DNA from 3 places in the Dermacoccus sp. CCH2-D9 genome. Region 3 is predicted to be linked to each of the others. Evidence: predicted binding sites of a transcription regulator. Region 3 holds the regulator's gene; each other region holds the start of a gene.

Region 1 (3,277 bases), on a different contig from region 3:
CGAAGCCGGGGGCCTTGACGGCGACGACGTTGAACGTGCCGCGGATCTTGTTGACGACGAGCGTGGAGAGGGCCTCGCCCTCGATGTCCTCGGCGATGATGAGCAGCGGCTTGCCGGACTGCACGACCTTCTCGAGGACGGGCAGCAGGTCGGCGATGGCCGAGATCTTGCCCTGGTTGATGAGGATGTAGGCGTCCTCGAGGACGGCCTCCATGCGCTCGGGGTCGGTGACGAAGTACGGCGAGAGGTATCCCTTGTCGAACTGCATGCCCTCGGTGTACTCGAGCTTCGTCTCGGCGGTCGAGGACTCCTCGACGGTGATGACGCCGTCCTTGCCGACCTTCGCGAACGCCTCACCGATGAGGCCACCGATCGTCGCGTCCTGAGCGGACAGCGAGGCGACCTTGGCGTAGTCGTCCTGACCATCGACGGGGCGCGCGTTGGCGAGCAGCTGGTCGTTGATGGCCGTGACGGCCTTGTCGATGCCGCGCTTCAGGCCGGACGGAGCAGCGCCCGCAGCGACGTTGCGCAGGCCCTCCTTGACGAGCGCCTGGGCGAGAACCGTCGCGGTCGTCGTACCGTCACCGGCGACGTCATTCGTCTTGGTGGCGACCTCCTTGGCGAGCTGCGCACCGAGGTTCTCGTACGGGTCCTCGAGCTCGACCTCGCGGGCGATCGTCACACCGTCGTTCGTGATCGTGGGGGCGCCCCACGCCTTGTCGATGACGACGTTGCGGCCCTTGGGGCCGAGCGTCACCTTGACGGCGTTGGCGAGCGCGTCGACACCGCGCTCGAGGGACTTGCGGGCGTCGTCGTTGAATTCAAGCGTCTTGGCCATGGTTCAACCTTTCGTTCGAAGGCTCCGCGCGGCGCATGACGCGCGCAGCGGAAGAGTGTGGAATGCGAGTGAGCGGAAAGGACGAGCCCGGCCCGGCCGTCAGACCTGAGCCGGGCTCGTCGTCACCTGCTGGCTCGACGGATCGTCAGGAGACGACCGCGAGCACGTCGCGAGCGGAGAGGATGAGGTACTCGGTACCGGCGAACTTGACCTCGGTGCCGCCGTACTTCGAGTAGATGACCTTGTCGCCGACGGCGACGTCGACCGGAACGCGGTTGCCGTGGTCGTCGATGCGACCGGGGCCGACGGCGATGACCTCGCCCTCCTGCGGCTTCTCCTTGGCGGTGTCCGGGATGACGAGGCCGGAGGCCGTGGTCTGCTCGGCCTCGACGGCCTTGACGACGATGCGGTCTTCGAGCGGCTTGATGTTGACCGACACGGTAGGACCTTCCCTTTCGCAGACCGCCCGATCTTCTCGGGCGGGACGGATGCTTTCGTTCCCTGGCCACACCACCCACCGGTGGCGGTGTGGCATGCATGTGGGCCGATATCGCCTCGCCGTCGCGGGGGTCGAGGGATGAGCTCACTGGCACTACCCAGGGGTGAGTGCTGGAACCGAATCTAGTAATGCCGTTGGCACTCGGTCAAGCCGAGTGCCAACTCGTTTCCGATGTTCGCCCACAGCGCATCGGGGGCTGCTCCGGGGGCCCCCGATGACACAATGGCGGCCATGGATGCGAGCGTCGTGCACGAGTTGTTCACCGACGACGGACGCGCGCTGCTCGCCTCGCTCCCGCCCTACGAGGAGAAGAACGTCGTCATGCTGACGACGCGGCTGCGCGCCGCAGGGCACTCCCCCGAACTCGTCGCCGCTGCGCTCACCCAGTCCCGGCTGCGGGCCAGGGCCGTCGACAAGTTCGGTGATGCGGCGGCGTCGATGTTCTTCACCCCCGACGCCCTCGAACAGGCCACGCGCGCACCCATCGCCCGTCTGCACGCGCAGCGGTTCCTCGACGCCGGGGCGAGCCTCGTCATCGACGGTGGCTGCGGAATCGGTTCCGACGCCGTCGGATTCGCGCGAGCCGGGCTCGACGTCATCGGCGTCGAAGCGGATCCGGAAACCGCGGCTCTGGCCGCCCAGAACCTTGCGTCGTTTCCCGGCAGTCGCGTCGTCACGGGGCGGGTCGAGGATGTCGCGGCTTCGCTCGACCAACCCGGGGCCGCCCGGTGGTTCGACCCGGCACGCCGCACGCCCGGCGTCGCCGACATCCGCGGGCGCACGAAGCGCACGTTCTCCCTCGCGGCGCTGACGCCGACCTGGGAGCTGATCCAGCACGTCGCGGCTGCCGCCCCCGCGGCAGGCGCCAAGCTCTCGCCGAGCCTGGCCCATCACGACGTGCCGAGCGGTTGCGAGGTCGAGTTCGTCTCCTACGCCGGCGGCGTCGTGGAGGCGAGCGTGTGGTGGGGCGCCGCCGTCCGTGACGTCGGTAGAACTGCGACGATCGTGCGCCCCCGACCGGGCGGCCCGAGGTCGTCCGGCGATCGCGTCCCGCCCGACGTCCTGCACGTCATCGAGGCCGACTTCGACGGCATCGACGCCGCGCCCGCAAGCCGCGCGTCACTGGGAGCGTACTTCTACGAGGCCGACAAGGCGTTGACGCGCAGCGGCCTCGTCGGGGCGCTGCTCGACGCTACGGGCGGCCACGAGTTCACGCCTGGACACGGCTACGTCACGGCCGATGCGCTCGTCGACATCGGGCTGCTGGGGCGCGCCTACCGCGTGCTCGACTCCGTGCCGCTGCACGAGAAGACGCTGCGCGCCTACCTGCGCGAGCGCGCCGTCGGGCGCCTCACGATCAAGAAACGCGACGTGGACATCGACGCAGACGCGCTGCGCCGCTCGCTCAAGCTCAAGGGCTCGAACGCCCTGACGGTCGTGCTCGTGACGCTCGACGACGAGCGCCTGGCACTCGTCGTCGAACCGCTGTGACGCTCGCCGCCCCGCTTCCCTGACGCCCCGCCCCATGACGCATCCGTGAGATCGAGCGATGTGGGCGAATTCGAGCACCACAGCGCTCGGGCTCTCCCGTATCGCTCGATCTCGAGGATGGGCGTGCGAACCGTGACCTGACCGAGATCCACGCCCCAGCTCGGACGCACTCGGGCCGTAGATACTGACGAACATGCAAACGTCCGAGGCGGGCGCCCTCTCCGAAGGCTCGACGCCTGTGCCACCTGCTCCTGCCGAAACCACAGGCCGACGACCGTCCGCGCCCGGGCGCAGCGGCACGGCTACCTGGCTGATGAGCATCGCTCTCATCCTCTGGGCAGTGTGGGCCGTCAGCATCCTCGCCTCGCCGATGCGTTCCGGCAGTGTGGCCGACGCGGCCAGCGCCCTGCAGCGGCACGACGACGTGCACTGGCTCGTCGTGCAGCGCC
Region 2 (3,277 bases), on a different contig from region 3:
TCGCCTCACGCCCGTCACCCGAGCTCGTGCCGCGCAGGCGGCGTTCGATCCACGGGCCGAAGTATTCCTTCGACCACTCGGCGTTCTCCGCCAGGCGCTGACGGGCTGGCTTCGGTTCGAGCGGCGGGAGCAGGTCGAGCCAGTCGCCCTCGGTCGGCAGGCCCAGCGTCCACGCCGCCTGCTGCGCGACACGGCGGTGGCCCTCGGGGGACAGGTGCAGGCGGTCGGCACCCCACATGCGCATGTCCCGCAGTGCACGCATGCCCCACACGTCGAGCACGTAGCAGTCGTGTCGCTGCGCGATGCCCCACAGGTTCGCGATGTGCCAGCTGATGCGCGGTCGCAAGCGGGTCATGATCTTCGAACCCGTGGGGTTGACCATCGTCGCGAGCATGACGTCGGCTCCGGCGTCCTTGAGGCGGACGACGGCGGCCTCGAGCTGATCGGCAACGTCGTCGAGGTCGACGTTCGGGCGCATGATGTTGTTGCCGCCGCCGACCATGCTGACGAGGTCGGGCTGCATCGCGAGCGCGGCGTCGAGCTGCGGGCCGACGACGTCGGCGAGCAGCTTGCCCCGGATCGCGAGGTTCGCGTACTCAAATGCGTGCCCCGCGCCGTCGGCGACCTGAGCGAGGTCGACGGCGAGCCGGTCGGCCCAGCCGAGGTAGGCGTTGTCCTGACGCGGGTCGGGGTCGCTCATGCCCTCGGTGAAGGAGTCACCGATGGCGACGTAGCGCCGCCACGTCCGCTCGTGGCCGCTGCGGGCCGCGGGCGCCTCTTCGGCGGTACGGGTGTCGGGGGTCGTGTCTGTCACGGGATGCGCCAATCGATCGTGTGCGTGCCGAGTTCTTCGAGCAGGGCGTTGGTGCGGCTGAACGGCTTGCTGCCGAAGAAGCCGCCGCGGGCCGACAACGGTGAGGGGTGGGCCGACTCGACGGTCGGCGTGTCGCCGAGGTGCGGCGCGAGTGAGCGCGCGTCGCGCCCCCACAGGATGGCGACGAGGGGCTGCTCGCGCTCGACGAGCGCGTTGATCGCCGTCGCGGTGACGTGCTCCCAGCCCTTGCCGCGATGGCTCGCCGGCTTGCCGGGCTGCACCGTCAGGACGCGGTTGAGCAGCAGCACCCCCTGATCGGTCCACGCCGACAGGTCACCGTGCTCGGGTGGGGTGATATCGAGGTCGTCGTGCAGTTCGGTGTAGATGTTCGCGAGGCTGCGGGGGATGGGCCGCACGTCGGGTGCGACGGCGAAGCTCAGGCCGATCGGGTGCCCGGGCGTCGGGTACGGATCCTGGCCGACGACGAGGACGCGCACCTCGTCGAACGGCTGCGTGAACGCGCGCAGCACGGCGTCGCCCGCAGGCAGGTAGCCGCGCCCCGCGGCCACCTCGTCACGCAGGAACGCCCCCGCGGCGGCGATGTGCTCGGCGGCGGGCGCGAGGGGTTCGACCCAGCTCGGGTGGACGAGTTCGTCGTACGGACGAGGCATGTGTCCAACCTATCGCGCGGGTCTGACAACCCGCCCCGAGCGCGGTTGGAACGGGCCGGGCGGCCTCGTATCCTGAGCGGATGGCCATGATCGAGACCCCCGCGGGTGCCCACGTGCCCGGTGACGCCGACGCGCCCGGGCTGAGCGAGCGCGACCGTGCGATGCTCGCCTTCGAACGCGAGTGGTGGAAGCTGCCCGGCGCCAAGGAAGCGGCGATCAAGGAGCGCTTCGGGCTGACGAGCACGCAGTACTACCAGCAGCTCAACAAGCTCGCCGACACCGAGGCGGCGCCCGCCGCGGATCCGTTGCTCGTCAAGCGGATCCAGCGACGCCGCGCGGGGCGTCGACGCACCGTCTGAACCGCGGCTCAGCGCGCCGCCACGTCCCCGCATGTCGCCGCTCTCGTGGCGCCGCAGCCCATCTTGGCAGCCGCACGACAGACGTCGGGGTGCCGCTATGAGCGAACAACACGCGGGTGCGTGCGCGGAGGGTTTGCACTCGGTGGGGGCGAGTGCTAATCATGGGGTTAGCACTCTGATCGTGAGAGTGACAAAAGCCTGACTGCAGCAGTGAGGGTTCGGGGCGCGCCGACATGACCGGCGCGTGATCGGGCCCGTCCGTCGCGGGCGCTGATGTGGTCGATCCGAACGTCACGTGGAGGAACCACAGCCATGGCCAAGACCATTGCTTTCGACGAGGAGGCCCGTCGCGGCCTCGAGCGCGGCATGAACACGCTCGCCGACGCCGTGAAGGTGACCCTCGGCCCCAAGGGCCGCAACGTCGTGCTGGAGAAGAAGTGGGGCGCCCCCACGATCACCAACGACGGTGTCTCGATCGCCAAGGAGATCGAGCTCGAGGACCCGTACGAGAAGATCGGCGCCGAGCTCGTCAAGGAAGTTGCGAAGAAGACCGACGACGTCGCCGGTGACGGCACGACGACGGCCACCGTCCTCGCCCAGGCGATGGTGCGCGAGGGTCTGCGCAACGTCGCGGCCGGCGCGAACCCGATGGCGCTGAAGCGCGGCATCCAGACGGCCGTCGACGCCGTCAGCAAGCAGCTGCTCGAGCACGCCCAGGAGATCGAGACGAAGGAGCAGATCGCTGCGACCGCGTCCATCTCCGCCGCTGACCCGCAGATCGGTGAGCTCATCGCCGAGGCGATGGACAAGGTCGGCAAGGAAGGCGTCATCACGGTCGAGGAGTCGAACACGTTCGGCCTCGACCTCGAGCTGACCGAGGGCATGCGCTTCGACAAGGGCTACATCTCGGGCTACTTCGTCACCGACACCGAGCGCATGGAGGCCGTCCTCGACGACCCGTACATCCTCATCGTCAACTCGAAGATCTCGAACATCAAGGACCTGCTGCCCGTCCTGGAGAAGGTCATGCAGTCCGGCAAGCCCCTCGCGATCATCGCCGAGGACGTCGAGGGCGAGGCCCTGTCGACGCTCGTCGTCAACAAGATCCGCGGCACGTTCAAGGCCGTCGCCGTCAAGGCTCCCGGCTTCGGCGACCGCCGCAAGGCGATGCTCGGTGACATCGCTATCCTCACGGGCGGCCAGGTCGTCTCCGAGGAGGTCGGCCTCAAGCTCGAGTCGACCGAGCTCGACATGCTCGGCCGCGCCCGCAAGATCGTCGTGACGAAGGATGAGACGACGATCGTCGAAGGTGCTGGCGACGACGAGCAGATCAAGGGCCGCGTGGCGCAGATCCGCGCCGAGATCGAGAACTCCGACTCCGACTACGACCGCGAGAAGCTGCAGGAGCGCCTCGCGAAGCTCGCCGGCGGCGT
Region 3 (3,277 bases):
GAGCCGTCGAGCGTCTCGAACGGCACCGTGGCGCCGAGCGCCGCGGCCGACATCGGCAGCTCGAGCGAGCAGTGCAGATCGTCGCCCTGACGCTGGAACATCGGGTGCTTCTCGACGCGTACCTCGACGTACAGGTCACCGGCGGGGCCGCCGCCGGGGCCGACCTCGCCTTCACCACGCAGCTGGATGCGCGTGCCGGTGTCGACGCCGGCGGGTACCTTGATCGTGATGGTGCGCGTGTCGCGCTTGCGGCCGTTGCCGTCGCACTCGAAACACGGGCTGTCGATGATGTCGCCGTACCCCTGGCACGCGGTGCACGGACGCGACGTCAACACCTGGCCGAGGAAGCTGCGCTGCACCTGCTGCGTCTGCCCCGCACCGCCGCACACGTCACACGTGTGCTTGCCCGTGCCGGGACGCGAACCGTCGCCATGACAGGTCGAGCAGACGACGGCCGTGTCGAACGTCAGCTCCTGCTCGCCGCCGAAGACGGCCGTGGCGAGTTGGATGTCGAGCGGCAGCAACGCGTCCTGGCCGTGCTGGACGCGGCTGCGCGGGCCGCCGCCTCCCCCTGCGGCACCCCCCGTGAAGAACGCGTCCATGATGTCGCTGAAGCTGAACCCGGCGCCACCGCCGGGCGCGTAGGGGTCGACGCCCTGGTCGTAGGCCGCCTTCTTCTGCGGATCGCCGAGCACGTCGTAGGCCTGCCCGACGCGCTTGAACTCCTCGGCCGCCTCCGGGGAGGGGTTGACGTCGGGGTGCAGCTTGCGGGCCTTCTTGCGGTAGGCGCGCTTGATCTCCTCGACGGAGGCCTCACGCGTGACACCGAGTTCGGCGTAGTAGTCGTTCACGAGCATCCTTGCTTTCGACGGGTGAAGATTTCATCACTCATGTGGTCGTGGTGCGCCCGAGCCATCACTGCTCGAGAAGTTCGGAGACGTAGCGGGCGACCGCGCGCACGTTCGCCATCGTCTGCGGGTAGTCCATGCGGGTCGGGCCGAGCACGCCGAGCGTCGCGACGGCGTCGCTGCCGTAGGCCGTCGTCACGAGCGAGGTCGACTCGAGGCCTGCGAAGTCGTTCTCGGCGCCGATGCGGACGGTCACCTCGTGCGTCGGATCGTCGTCGCGTGTGCTGATGAGGCGCATGAGGACGACGTGCTCCTCCAGCGCCTCGAGAACACGGCTGACGCTGAGGCCCGCGTCGTCGCGCAGCCCGGCACGCGCGAGGTTCGCCGTCCCCGCGAGCACGACGCGCTCCTCCCGGTCCTCGGCGAACACCGCGGCGATCGTCGCGACGATCGTGTCGACGTCCGCACGCTGCCCCGGCTCGAACTCCGCGCCCAGCTCGGTCATGGCCGCGGCGGCCTCGGTGAGCAACCGCGCGCCGGAGACCTCGTTGACGCGCGCTCGCAGCGTCTGGACGAGGCGCTCGTCGTCGGCGGAGGCGACGGAGACGAGACGCTGCTCGATGCGACCTGAGTCGAGGATGACGACGAGCGACAGGCGCCCCTCGGCGGCCGGCACGAGCTCGATGTGCCGCACCCGTGAGCGCCGCAGCGACGGGTACTGCATGACGGCCGCCTGGTTCGTCAGCGTGGCGAGCAGCCGGGCGGTGCGCTCGACGATGTCGTCGAGGTCGACGCTCTGACGCAAGAACGTCTCGATCGCTCGACGCTGTGTCGCGCTCAGCGGCCGCACCTGGCTGAGGCGGTCGACGAAGATTCGGTAGCCGGCATCGGTGGGCACGCGACCGGCCGAGGTGTGCGGCGCGGAGATGAGACCGGCGTCCTCGAGGGCGGCCATGTCATTGCGGATCGTCGCGGCGGAGACGCCGAGCTGATGACGTTCGAGCAACGCCTTCGAACCCACCGGTTCGGACGTCGCGACATAGTCCTGCACGATGGCGCGCAGCACCTCGAGCCGCCGTTCGTCGCTCATGCGCTCACCTCCCGCGCCTCGATACCGTCCTTCGATCTGCAGTCCGTCCAAGATTGGCACTCACGCCGAGCGAGTGCCAAATCATGCGGGGTGTGTTCGCCCACAGCGTCGCGGGCGGTTCCCTCGCGCCGTCGTCCATCGTCCGTCGGTCGGCAGGCGCGCGCTCCCCGGCCCTCGGCGACGCCGCGACGGGCGCCTGGCTGCGCCCGCGACCATCGTTCTCGGCGCGCCGCGACGGCGGTTGTCGGTGGGCGGTTCTACCCTGATCGCCATGACCGACCGTTACGGCTCCGACGTCCTCTCCGGCGATTGGCGCGCGCCTCGACGTGGGCGTTCGCGCGAGGTGCCCGCTGAGCTCGACGTCGTCGTCGAGGACGCCCAGAGCGGTTACGTCGGCGCCGTCGTGCGCGTCGAGAAGTCGGGCGGGCAGCACGTCGTCTTCCTCGAGGATCGCTTCGGCAAGGCCCGCGGATTTCCGCTCGGCGCCGGCTTCCTCATCGATGGCGAACCCGTGACGCTCGTTGCGCCCCGACCCGCCACCGCCGCGCGCCTCGCCGAGCAGCAGACGCAGGCCGGGCGGACGGCGTCCGGTTCGCTCGCCGTCCCCGGGGCGAAGGCGCGCGTCGCGCTGGGTTCGCGAATTTTCGTCGAGGGACGGCACGACGCCGAACTCGTCGAGAAGGTGTGGGGTGACGACCTGCGCATCGAGGGCGTCGTCGTCGAATACCTCGAGGGCGTCGACGATCTCGCGGCCGTCATCCGCGACTTCCGACCCGAGAAGGGACGCCGCCTCGGCATCCTCGTCGACCACCTCGTGCCCGGCACGAAGGAGGCACGAATCGTCGAGAAGGCACGCGCCCTGCCGCAGGCACGCGACCACGTGCTCATCGTCGGCCACCCCTACGTCGACGTGTGGCAGTCCGTACGACCCGAGCGGCTCGGCTGGTCGAAGTGGCCCGTCATCCCCAAGGGGCAGTCGTGGAAGCACGGCATCCTCGCCGAGCTCGGCTGGCCGCACGCGACGCAGGCGGACGTCGCGCGCGGATGGAAGCAGATCCTCGGCACCGTGCGCACGTACGCCGACCTGCAACCCGAACTGCTCGGACGCGTCGAGGAGCTCATCGACTTCGTCACCGACCCCGCGCAGCAGTGAGACGCCGGGATGGCGCGGCGTGCGCCGACATCATCCCCGGGATGGACGCCGGGGCCCGCGAATATCGATCCCGCGGGGGATGCGCTCGGGACGCAGACACGGAATCATGGTCAGTGAACGAGAGATTCACCCTTCGACACCAGGAGACGTCGTGAGCAACTCCCAGCCGTACCCCTACCCCGACGA

The links. The regulator HrcA, encoded in region 3, represses chaperone genes, less so after heat shock. The targets are predictions, from matches to a motif close to TTNGCACTCGNNNNNNNCGAGTGCNAA.
Region 1: the regulator HrcA is predicted to act here: its motif matches at 1,472-1,498, upstream of groES (co-chaperone GroES).
Region 2: the regulator HrcA is predicted to act here: its motif matches at 1,977-2,003, upstream of groL (chaperonin GroEL).

What each region holds. Positions count from the first base shown of each region.
Region 1 covers NZ_LSJT01000101.1:24,292-27,568, reverse strand. The annotation lists gene groL (chaperonin GroEL) at 1-838, opposite strand, end outside; gene groES (co-chaperone GroES) at 984-1,277, opposite strand; gene AX669_RS08825 (SAM-dependent methyltransferase) at 1,569-2,828, shown strand; gene AX669_RS08820 (hypothetical protein) at 3,142-3,277, shown strand, end outside.
Region 2 covers NZ_LSJT01000149.1:24,585-27,861, reverse strand. The annotation lists gene AX669_RS12770 (SGNH/GDSL hydrolase family protein) at 1-814, opposite strand, end outside; gene AX669_RS12765 (uracil-DNA glycosylase) at 811-1,485, opposite strand; gene AX669_RS12760 (DUF3263 domain-containing protein) at 1,566-1,844, shown strand; gene groL (chaperonin GroEL) at 2,157-3,277, shown strand, end outside.
Region 3 covers NZ_LSJT01000096.1:15,958-19,234, reverse strand. The annotation lists gene dnaJ (molecular chaperone DnaJ) at 1-851, opposite strand, end outside; gene hrcA (heat-inducible transcriptional repressor HrcA) at 916-1,938, opposite strand; gene AX669_RS08270 (DUF3097 domain-containing protein) at 2,210-3,091, shown strand; gene AX669_RS08265 (DUF4870 domain-containing protein) at 3,243-3,277, shown strand, end outside.